DNA from 2 places in the Methanocalculus natronophilus genome. Region 2 is predicted to be linked to the other one. Evidence: riboswitches for the same ligand, from Rfam matches in the RefSeq annotation. Region 2 holds a riboswitch; the other holds the start of a gene.
What was found. Region 2 has a riboswitch for fluoride ahead of ABCO64_RS01500 (MutS-related protein). Riboswitches for the same ligand answer to the same signal wherever they lie in the genome.

Region 1 (6,189 bases), 140 kb from region 2:
AAGAGGATGGGAGTTTCTCAAATGTGTTTGTCGGGTGCCGGGCAATTGCTGGTCTGATCATCCTTGGGGATCAGCCACAGAGAGATCCAACAGACTGGATCATCTCTTCGCTTGGGCCACCACAAGATGGTATCCGGCCAATCGAATCGTCTTCACGTTACTGTCAGATGTACCTTCTCACAGATTTATGCCGATCTCTTGCTATCAGGGCAACCGGACCGGTTCGTGAAACCATTATCAACACGATCCTTTGGAATGTACATCTGGAGGGGGAGGCCGGGTTCCAATCTGCAACACTGACAGACACCTCCTATGCCCTCTCAATACTTGTGAATCTTGGGTATCCTCTTTCGTCAATTCGCTCCAGTTCCTGTATCAGATGCTTCGAAGACCCGGAATTTGGGTTTCTTGTGGTGCCTGGTATATATCCGCCGTACTTAGAGGATATTCATGCCGGGGTTCTTGTATCCTTCCTGCTTGGATACCACCCGGCATTTCTCAGGAGTTGTGAAGCGTTCATCATGAGGTGTGTTCATCAGAGTGGTGGCTATGTCAGATCCATCTTTGGCGGTTCGGCAACTCTTGAGCATACCTATCTTGCGCTGGATGCGATGAGGATGATTGGGGGGATTCGAAAGAACAATATTGGTTGTACCTCCTATCCGGGAACTGCATGAAGAGGTTGTATGAATATGGGCATGATAGTACTCTCCCCCCATTCTGTCGGGGCAGAAGGGCCTGCTGATCAGCATACCTTTTTGGATCCTGGAAAAAGCCTTAATCTCTGGAACCGGACCAATTTCAAACCCCATTGTTTCCATTGCCTGAATCAGGGAATCGCAACAGAAGAAACGATTACTATGCACCTTTCTGGTATTTCCAGGTATGAACCTGCTCTGCATGCTTCTGAAAAGCCCATCAGTACTGAGTCGGCTGTGTATCTTCTGCGGGAGATCGCATGCACCCTCCCACTGGTCTCAACTGATGAAAGCCGCCGTTTCCTAAAGAGGCGTACCCGCCATCTGTCTGTTTGGTTGCAGAACGCACGTGAGGCTCTCTCTGATAACGATATGGAGACATTTATTCCATGAAATCCCCGGTCAAAGCTCCCCTGATGCGTATTCTGCTCGATGGCAACTCACATCGTGAGATCGACCTTGCTACCGGTGTTGGTTTTACGAAGGTGGCAACTATTCGAAAGTGGCTTGATTCGTTTGAACGTGCCGGTTTCATCACAAGAGAGAAGAACGAGGGTGCGTCTGGGTATTCCTGTCGGCTGAATTGCAATCGTGAGACAATAATGAAGATATATAATTATCTGGAATTTCAGCATCTCCGACCCGATATCCGGAATAAACCGTGGTTCTGTCCGCTCTTCACCCGTCAATTTGAAGCCCTGCATGGGGAACTGCCGGATCTGATCGATGCGATGGTCCGGGCATCACACACGTTCTTTGAAACAATCTGCCACCTGGAATCCCCGGCAGAAATTGAAAAGATATACAGGCAGACACTTCTTGTGAATCAGCTTGCCGGCTTTTCCAGCCCTGAGTTTGATGAGATCTGCATATATTATCAGATCTTTCTGCATAGTGTCATCCGGGATATCAGGTACGGAGGCCTTGGGGAAGGGTTTGCAGATGTCCTTGGTATGGTGCAGCATGCACTATCCAGGAGCGCAGCTGAATTTGAAAAGCAATACACAAACGATCCAAAGAAACCGTCTGGAAATAAAAAATAGTGGATGAACACTCGTACCTCTTCATATGCAAGTATTGCAGCTGGCGGCTTCATCGGGGCATTCAGCAGTCAGACCCTTCTCTTCGTTGGAGTTTGAATTATTGGAGCATCTACCACTTTCTCTATGTTTGGAATTATGGTGCCAGACAGATCAGATCATTGATACAGGCTATGCAGATCTCGTCTATTACCGTACCAGGGAATTGAATCATTCCCTGAAAGCCTGACTGCTTTCGTCTTCAAGGTGTTTTTTAAGGGACCTGGATGGTACCTGAAGATCACCTGCGATCTGCTCAAGGCGGGGTTCATGGCTCGCCAGGACTGTGCCGTACCCCCGCATGTACTGTGGCCTGAGCTCTTCAGCCATGCAGTCGATTACACTGAGTCTGCTCAGAACTGCCTTTTTCATGGATAATCCCAAAGGCTCACAGGAGATCCCCTCCTCATCAGCTATGGTGACGAGCCGGGAGCGAAGATCGGTGCAGTATTCCATGATCACCTCTTTCTGCAGAGGTGACAGATCCATACAATACCTGGAATATGAACTGGCTGATCCCGTTCCATTCAGGATCTCTTCAATCTCGCACAGCTTCCCGAAGATGTGCTGACAGGTAATACGAAAGTGGCGTGCCTGGTTCTCATTCATTGTACAATGTCTGCTGTTGTCTGCCAATGGAATCACCTGATAATTACCGGATTGCCGCGCGAGCCGGGGATCTCCTGCACCCAAATCGCCACTGGCTGATCAGAGATGCTGGCGTGCCTGGACAAAAAAGTTTTCTTTTGCTTGCAATTGCCCGATAAACAAAGAATTAACTATCTTCCAAACTAACTATAGTCTTTACCAGGTGATGGAGTTCACCGCTAACTGCCTTTTGTGCTGATAACTCCTGTTCATCCGAATACCAATTACTCCAACTGAAGATGCAATTTTGACATTCGCATGAAAACCGGAGGAGATACAGTAATGGATAGTACATATATATCGGTTCCAGAGAATCTGGAAGAGATACTAACCGACCAGCAACGCCGCCTGGAGGCAATGGGGCACTGCTGGCTGCCCTATGCAGAGCGGCTGCGTGAACTCGATACGCGCCTTGTAGAAGGCAGATTTCACCTTGCAGTTCTTGGCCAGGTCAAGCGAGGCAAGAGTACGCTTTTAAATGCGCTGATCGGAGATGATGTTTTGCCAAGCTCTGTTATCCCACTCACTGCTCTTCCTACGTTTATCCGGTATGGCGATCAGCAGAAGCTGCGTGTTCGGTTTCTCGATGACAAGCCTGAAATTGAACTGAAGGGTGCGTCAGCCCGGTGGCTGAACGATCAGCTGATGCAGTATGTCAGCGAGGATGAAAATCCAAAGAATTCGAAAGGCATACGCGAGGTTGAGATCGATCATCCAGGAGAGCTGCTCCGTGATGTGGTCCTCATTGATACCCCGGGCATCGGCTCGATTTACAGGCACAATACAGAAGCGACGATGAATTTCCTGCCGCAATGTGATGCATCACTCTTTGTTATCTCTGCTGATCCTCCCATCACCGAAGTTGAGGTTGAATTCCTCAGGGAGGTGAAAAACCGTGTTGGTTACCTCTTCTTTGTTCTCAACAAGGTGGATTATCTCAATGAGACCGACCGGGTGAAGGCTCTTGACTTTTTCCGCACAATACTGGTTCAGGATGCCGGAATTGATCCTGATACGCCGATCTTTGCCATATCCGCACGGAAAGGACTTGAGGCAACGCTCTCCGGGGATTCTGCCCTCTGGGAGACGAGCGGGCTCAAGGCGATTTACACTCATATCGCCAGCTTTCTGGCTCATGATAAAAATCGTGTCCTGAGAGAGGCAATCGGTACAAAAGCATATGATATCTTCCGGGAGATCCACCTCCAGCTAAGCCTTGAGAGAAAGGCACTTGAACTGCCGCTTGCCCGGCTTGAAGAGAGGCTTGCACTATTTGACCAGAAAATCAACGAAATTCAGGTCAGGAAGATACAGGCCATGGATATTCTTGCTGGCGATCACAAGCGTGTGCGTGAACTGCTTGAGACGCATGTCAGAGACCTCTCCTGTCCACTGCGTGCAAAGCTCACCTCGGTTGCGGAGAATGCCATTGTACACTCAACAGACGATCCTGACAATGCAGCAGAAGAAGCTCTTGCTGCTATCATCCCCGGATGGTTTGAGCACGAACTCGGTGAATTAACCGGGATCATGGACAGGGAGATCAAAACGCGCCTGAAAGAGCATCAGGTACAGGCAGATTCCCTGGTCGAATCCATCAGGAAAGCAGCAGCAGATCTCTTTGATATTCCATACCATGCCCCTGATGGCGAACGGGTATACACACCTGTAAGACGGCCGTACTGGGTGAGTCGTACATGGGATCGGACCTTCTCCCCGGTTCCTCCCGGCGTATTCGGGAGACTGTTACCAAAGGCAGTTTTGGAGAAACGTGCCCGGGATCGTGCAAAGAGGCATATTGAATCGCTGCTGGTGCAGAATCTTGAGAACCTCAGATGGGAGACGATACAGAATGTTGATTCAGCATTCAGAAAATTCAGCACCGACTTTGAGACGCATCTCTTTCAGACAATCGAGGCGACTCATGGTGCTATCTCGGCAGCATATGCGGAAAGAGAGAAGCATGCAGATACTGTTGGCCTCAGGCTGGATGAACTGGATCGTGCTATAGAGGAGATCCAGGAGACGATCCGCACCTTCGATATCGCCAGACCAGAAACCGGCTCATGGCAATAGGTTAAAAAAGCGATTCTGGAGTCCGGCCTGGCCAGAATCCAGCAGGTGCAGTCAGTATGACCGCCCGATCAGGGCGGCTGTACCCTCTTTTCCACAGATCAGGCAGCCGGATCCATCAATACCCTCTGTGTGAGGTCCCCTGAGCTCTGATCCCAGAAGGGCTGCATCAGTCTCTGCCTCGATTGTGTCTGCACAGGCCCGTTCCCCGCACCATGATGCAACAGCAACACCAATCCGGACGGCTTCCTTCACCTCACCGGACGTCTGGCAGATGGTTATCCGTCCTGCATTTGCTTCAGCTGCACGCTCTGCAATTGTTCTCCCAAACTCCTCAAGGAGAGGTGCAACTTCAGCAGCGGATCGGATCTGCTTCTTCTGCTTGAAACGGTCGACTGCCATGATTGTCCCAGCGTCAATATCCCGGGGTCCGATCTCAAGCCTGAGGGGAACGCCATGCAGCTCCCAGTGGTAATATTTTGCACCCGGTCGCATATCGCGGGTATCCAGCTCCGCCCGGATGCCGAGTGCCTTCAGCTCGCTACGGAGCGCCTCTGCAGCACCCATCACCTCATCGCCCCGCTTCCCGATGATTATTGGAATAATAACCACCTGCACCGGTGCGACAAGAGGCGGCAGCACAAGGCCTGTATCATCGCCATGGACCGAGATGACAGCAGCGATACAACGCTCAGAAATGCCGTAGCAGGTCTGGTAGGCGAGCTGCTGCTCTCCGTGCCGATCCTCATACCGGATATCAAAAGTCCTTGAGAAGTGGGTGCCGAGATGGTGCGCAGTACCTATCTGGAGTGTCCTGCCGTCAGGCATTATTGTATCGACTGCAATTGTATAGTCTGCGCCCGGGAATTTGTCCCAGTCCGGCCGTTTTGAGATGAGAACCGGAACGCCCAGGTCGGTATAGAACTGTGTGTAGAGCCGGATCGCCTCCTCAACCTGCTCTGCAGCCTCTTCCCAGGTACAGTGGACGGTATGGGCCTCCTTAAATGATGTGATCTCCCGGAGCCGGATCAGCGGCCGTGTATGCTTTGTCTCATACCGGAAGGTATTGACCACCTGGTAGAGCTTCAGGGGGAGATCAGCATGGGATCGAATCCAGAGAGCATACATCGGGTAGATGCTGGTTTCACTTGTTGGCCGGAGTGCAAGCCGGACATCAAGTTCTGAGAGCCCTCCGTGCGTTACCCAGTAGACCTCCTCTTCAAACCCCTTGATATGTTCAGCCTCTTTATTGAACTCATGATCGGGGATCAGTAGCGGAAACATCGTCTCCTGGTGATCTTCATCCAGGATTGCCCTGAGCCTGTTGTAGGTATTTTTCCGGATAGCAAACCCGTGGGGATACCAGACATACAGTCCCTTGACAGGATAGCGGACATCCATGATCCCGGCGCGCCTCAGGATCTCATTGTACCATGCGCTAAAATCAGCAATTGGCGGGAGTGCATCCGTCTTTTCTTCCATAATATGCCACCTAAACGACCAGTACTATGACAGCCGGTGTTATAAATGCCTCCATGAAGGCTGCAATGACAAGGAGCGGTATGACGGTTTTACAGAAGATCAGCGAATACCGAGCAGCTTCAGCCGCAGCATCACCGCCCTCATACAGCTCCCGCTGGACTGCGCCTGCAAGAAGAAACCCAAGCCCTCCTGCTATGAAGAGTGCCGGG
Region 2 (6,189 bases):
TAAAAACCCCTTATCACACAAAGGACCTGATCGCAATGGCAGTACTCTGGCCCCGTCACCTGACCCCGGACATCCTGGCCGATCCCGGCAGGAGAGCAGAACAGAAAGTGTACAATAAGCTCAAAGCGGTGCTCGAAGATCCCTTCACCGTCTTCTACTCACGCCCCTGGCTTGGAACAGGAAAGAGCGGTGAGCCGATCGACGGCGAATGTGACTTTGTTGTCGCTCACCCGGACTATGGTTTTCTCACAATCGAGGTGAAGGGCGGCGGTATTGCCTATGATCCTGCAGCTGATGCCTGGACCAGCACCGACCGGCATGGAAACACCTGGCCCATTAAAAACCCGGCGAGACAGGCAGTTGAGTCAAAGCACCAGATCCTGAAAAAATGCCAGGCTCACCCTAAGTGGGGGTACCGGCGTATTGGTATCAGCCATGGCGTGATCCTGCCCGATATCCCGGAAATCAAAAGTGATCTTGGGGCGGACATGCCACGGAATATCCTCTGCTGCATGGACGAGTTCGAATCTGATCTCCGGTTCTGGATACTTGACCTGCTCGAAGGCGAGATGGCAAGCGACTATCGGGCAAAGCCGCTTGGGGAGGAGGGGATGGCAATTCTTGAGGATATCCTTGCCCACCCCTTCCAGCTCAATGTACCTCTCCACCGGGTGATGGCAGATGACGAGGCGCATATCCAGACACTGACCCCTCTCCAGTACCAGATCCTAGCAGGCTTTGCCAGTACCAGGCGGGTGGCAATATCCGGGTCTGCCGGTACCGGAAAGACGATCCTCGCAATGGAGGAGGCAGTCCGCTGCATACACGCCGGGGAGCGGGTCCTTCTCACCTGCTACAACCGACCGCTTTCAGAGTACATGAAAAAGACAATAGGCGACCGTGACCTGCTCATGATCGGCAACTACCACAAGGTCTGCGATGACCTCTTCTCCGAGGCGTGCATAGACGTTGATAGATCAACGGTTGACAGCCGGCTCTTTCTCGAGAAGTACCCAACTCACCTGCTTGAAGCACTCAGCACGTTGCCAGAGAGACGCTTTGACACACTCATCATTGATGAAGGCCAGGACTTTCCTCCCCGCCTCCTGCAGTCACTAGAATCCGCACTTGACCCGGATGGAAAACAGAAGATCCGACTCTTCTATGACAATAACCAGGATGTCTACCAGAATGAGGGCAGGTACCTGGAACAGCTCTATGAGATCCCCTTTACCCTCTCCCTGAACCTGCGGAACACCCAGCGTATCCACGAGGTTGCCCGGCTCTTCTACAAGGGCCAGGAGACAAAAGCCATCGGGCCGGATGGCCTTGAGGTTGAGTGGATTGAGGCAGAGACCCCTGCTATTGCACGGACAAGACTTGAAGAGTACATTTACACCCTGGTTGAGAGAGAAGAGATCCCGCCATCCGATATCGCGGTCCTCATCTCGACCCGTGATGACAGGGACAAGTACTGCACCGGTCGCGAGATCGGCGGCCAGCGGTACCAGTTCTGCAATGAGCTCTTTCAAAATGACACCACTGACGCAATCATCGTTGATTCAGTCAAGCGGTTCAAGGGGCTGGAGAGCCCGGTCACCATCGTCGTGCTGGATGATAGATTGATAAACAGCGACGAGATGCTGTATGTTGCGTTCTCCCGGGCCCGGTTGCTGCTTGCGATTGTGGGGAGCCGGGAGATGATGGGGGCGATCCGGGGGAAGATGGGAGAGTCAGGAAGAGAGTGAATGGGGGGTGATTTACTCTAGAGAGCCTCCAGCTGATCTGCCATACCAAAGATTATAATTATTGTGGAACTCTAAGTACCTCAGCGCACGCTCACGTCTCTCTTACTGCCGGTGATGAAGTCCACCGAATAAACCGCCTTTTGCTGATGACTTCTATCCTGATGTGACAGTATGGCATGTACATGGATAATCAAGTGCTTTCTATCTGGTAGAACCACCCGTTTTGGTCTGCCGGAAGAGCCAGAGCCCCTGTATCTGAAAAAAACCAGGCATACCTCTCTTCCGGGTCAGCCCGTTCAGCGATATGCAATAATCGAAACGGAGGCTGCATGATGGGTCCAGGTATATTGTTTGCACATCCGGATGACGATATCAGAGACGATGCTATGCTGGAACCTGCCTGTTTCCAGGATCTTCACCTGGACCAGATTGTATCAGCCCTGACTGCGGATTATGAGGAGTATCACCTAAACCCGTTTTTCTATGCCCCATTACATCGTGCTGATGATGTCCGGTACCGCCAGGAGGTATTCGAAGACCTCAGAGATGATCACCTCTATCTGATCATCAGAACATTTGCCAAAGAGATGCAGTCCATGCGGCAGCTGCTCTCCCGGGCAGAAAAAAATCCCAACACGTATCAAAACAAAGGCTGGTTCCTTGAGGCAGCCAGAATATACACCGAAGCAATACAATCCCTTGCGGATGCTCTCTCAAAATGCAGCCTGGAGTCACGCGGCTTTTTGGCAATGCTGACCTATCTGAACCAATATAGTAGCTCAGAACAGTTTATTTCCCTGGCTGAGGATATAACCAGGCTCAGCAATGAACTCGCAGGAGTAGCATATACAATCCATATCAGGGGAAATGAGGTTACAGTCTGCAGGAATGTCCCGGATGAGGAGTATTACCAGGAAGTTGCAGATATTTTTTCAAAATTCCTTACCGGGCCAGGCACCTCTGACAAGGACACAATCCCTGAACAAAGAGAGATGAGCCAGGTCGAAGGAAGGATCCTCGATCTCGTCTCACGATTATTCCAAAATGAGTTTTCTCATCTGGATACATTCCAGGAAAAACATGCCGGTTTTGCTGATGAGACGATCTGCCGGTTTGACCGGGACATTCATTTTTATATTGCCTATCTGGAATTCATCAGCTGCCTCAAACAAAAAGGCCTCCCATTCTGCACACCCCTTGTCTCTGAAACCAGCAAAGAGATTTGTTGCACTGAGGGGTTTGATCTGGCGCTGGCAAACAGCCTTCTCTCCGGTAACCGATCAGTTGTTCCCAATGATTTTTTTCTGCAACAAGAGGAGCGTATTCTTGTCATAACCGGCCCAAACCAGGGGGGCAAGACCACATTTGCCCGGATGTATGGGCAACTGCATCACCTTGCATCTCTTGGGTGTCCGGTTCCCGGACGAACAGCCCGGCTCTTTCTGCCCGACAAGCTCTTCACTCACTTCGAACAGGAGGAGGATATCAATACATTCAGGAGCAAGCTGGAAGATGACCTGGAAAGAATCCATACTATCCTCAACCAGTGCACGCCCAGAAGCATCATCATCATCAACGAGATCTTTTCCTCCACCACCGTGCAGGATGCCTTGTTTCTCGGTCACAAAGTACTCGACCAGGTGATTGACCAGGATATCCTCTGCATCTATGTCACCTTCTTAGACGAGCTGACGACTCTGCCAAAAACAGTGAGTATGGTCAGCACCGTTGTTGTCGATGACCCGGATCAGCGGACCTATCGGATCGAAAGAAAGCCTGCCGATGGACTTTCATATGCCATGGCTATCGCAAGGAAAAACCAGGTAACCTATGAAAAGATCAAGGAGCGGATGCGATCATGAAGCCCTGTCTTCTGTACAGAGATACTGATTTTCACCCTCAATGGGGCATGCTCCTCAAATCACCTTCCCCTGAGCGGTGGAGGCACCGCGAGTATCAGACGGCGTGGAAGTCGCTGCCCCAGGTGAAACAGATGGTCAGCTGCGATCTCGAATTGGATATCCTGGTTGCCACGATGGCAGGTGGTGACGTATTCATCAGGGAAGTCGTCAGAAATGTCCTCCTGACCGGAACATGTGATCCAGGCACGATATGCTACCGCCAGGATATTCTCCGTGATTGTATGAACAATCCGGATAGTATCCAGGAGATGTATGATACTGCCTCAGCATCGATTGAAGAGTACCTGAAGATAGTCGGCAGATATACTGGCCAGTCCGCCGACGCCGTGCGAATCAATTCGGTAAAGGCAATTGAGCTGTTCATCGAGATGCTGGCAACCCTCCGGGGTATTGGAAAGCGGCATGGAGAAGCCTTTGTATCTGAAGGTTTCAGGACGTTCTTTTCCATGCTGGATCGGGAGTTCTCTGATGAGTACCTCCTGAGCATGAGGGAGATGATCGAAGAACTGAAACTGCCGGAGGGACACCTGATTCGTGCCGTCCTTGGGAAGGGGAATCAGGGAACCGGGTATGCAATCCAGAGAAGCAGAAAGCCAGGTAAGCAATCCTGGATCTCTCGTTTTATTTCCAGGGAAGATCCTGATCAGTATCACTTCACCATAGCAGAGCGGGATGTTGCAGGATTTCGGGCATTGGGCGAGCTGAAAGGAGAGAGCGTGAGAGATATTGCTGCTCTTCTTGTCCGGGTGTCCGATCACCTGGTACAGATGTGTACAAGTCTCAAGACCGAGCTGGCATTCTATCTCGGTTGCATACAGCTGCACAGCCACCTTTCGCACAGAGGGACGACTATCTGTTTCCCGGTCCCGGAAGAGCCGGGATCACGGAAGTGCTCCGTTCGGGGGGTATATGACATATGCCTGGCCCTCAGAATCGATCAACCAATAGTCAGCAATGATTTGTTTGCCACAGGAAAAGATCTCACCATCATCACCGGTGCGAACCGGGGAGGAAAAACTACCTTTCTCCGGAGCATTGGCCTGGCACAGATGATGATGCAGGCAGGAATGTTTGTGCCGGCAGAATCATTCCATGCAGAGGTCTGTACAGGGATATTCACCCATTTCAGGCGGGAAGAAGACCATTCGATGCAGAGTGGAAAATTTGATGAAGAGCTCAGGCGGATGAGTCAGATCGTGGATTCCCTGAAACCTGACAGCATGGTCTTGTTCAACGAATCCTTTGCGGCGACAAATGAGAGGGAAGGCTCTGAGGTCTCCCACCAGATCGTCTCTGCCCTGATAGAGAAGCAGATCAGGGTTCTTTTTGTCACCCATCTCCATGAATTTTCGCGAAGCCTCTATGATCAGTCCCCTGATAATGCCCTTTTTCTCCGTGCCGAACGTATGCAGGATGGAGAACGGACATTCCGTATTGAAGAGGGGAAGCCTTTGCAGACGAGTTTTGGCCCGGATTTATATACCCGGATTTTTTCGGAGACACATGCAGACACAGATGCAGGATGAAACCTGATAGTATCATCAGGGGTGGAGCACAAACAATCATCATCGATACCAAATACAAGCTTCTCAAGCAGGAAGACAGGAATGGTGGCGTTTCACAGGCAGATATGTACCAGATGTATGCCTATGCCACAAAGGCAGCAAAGAGACCCCCTGCCACAGCCAGAACAGGTTGAAACGGTGATGGTGACAGGGTGAGTTTAGTATACTTTTAGTCCACCGAAGCCATGGATTACAGAACAGGTATTGGCAGCAATGCAATATATGAGATGGGATGGTATTATGCCGGGTTACGGTGACATTGTAGAGAAAATCATCATTTGTAATACATCTCTTGAGGAAACCTGATGTATATCCCAATATCAGAACGTATAGCAAAGCCAGAGGGTAAAACCCTTGCGTTCAAGCGGGATCTCTCCTCCCCAAAGAACATCCTGAAGACAGTAGTCGCCTTTGCAAATACTGCCGGTGGCCACATTCTCATTGGTGTTGACGACGACTCCCGCGAAATAGTCAGCATTTCTGACCCTCTGGATGAAGAGGAGAGGCTTTGTAGCCTCATAGCAGATTCAATAGCCCCGGGGCTTGTCCCGGAGATCGAGCTTGTCTCGATCAATAATAAAACACTTCTTGCTGTTGAAGTATATCCAGGCAGCCAGCGGCCATATTATCTGAAGAAAGAAGGGCCGTTTGATGGTGTATATGTCAGGCTTGGCTCAACCAACCGGAAGGCAGATCAGGAACTGATCAGTGAACTCAGGCGAAGTGTCTCCGGGATCTCCTTTGACGAGATGCCGTTGCCAGATCTCACTGGAGATGATCTTGATACTGATGCCGCCAGGCGACAGTTCAGGGGCCAGAGAGATCTAACTGATGAGGAAATCCTCACCCTGAAACTACTCGTTCCAGTACAGGGGAAGCTTGTCCCGACAACCGGAGGCATGCTTTTGTTTGGAAAGAAGAGGGAGTATTATTTCCCCGATGCCTGGATTCAGT

Region 1: it holds a riboswitch for fluoride, as region 2 does, so the genes downstream of both, ABCO64_RS00675 (dynamin family protein) here and ABCO64_RS01500 (MutS-related protein) in region 2, are expected to answer to the same signal.

Annotation. Positions count from the first base shown of each region.
Region 1 is NZ_JBCEXH010000001.1:134,875-141,063, reverse strand. It holds gene ABCO64_RS00695 (prenyltransferase/squalene oxidase repeat-containing protein) at 1-677, shown strand, start outside; gene ABCO64_RS00690 (hypothetical protein) at 687-1,091, shown strand; gene ABCO64_RS00685 (helix-turn-helix domain-containing protein) at 1,088-1,741, shown strand; gene ABCO64_RS00680 (hypothetical protein) at 1,949-2,386, opposite strand; fluoride riboswitch at 2,579-2,640, shown strand; gene ABCO64_RS00675 (dynamin family protein) at 2,708-4,501, shown strand; gene proS (proline--tRNA ligase) at 4,553-5,980, opposite strand; gene ABCO64_RS00665 (stage II sporulation protein M) at 5,991-6,189, opposite strand, start outside.
Region 2 is NZ_JBCEXH010000001.1:276,627-282,815, forward strand. It holds gene ABCO64_RS01495 (nuclease-related domain-containing DEAD/DEAH box helicase) at 36-1,748, shown strand; fluoride riboswitch at 1,850-1,911, shown strand; gene ABCO64_RS01500 (MutS-related protein) at 2,078-3,610, shown strand; gene ABCO64_RS01505 (MutS-related protein) at 3,742-5,196, shown strand; gene ABCO64_RS01510 (5-methylcytosine restriction system specificity protein McrC) at 5,193-5,369, shown strand; gene ABCO64_RS01515 (AlbA family DNA-binding domain-containing protein) at 5,541-6,189, shown strand, end outside.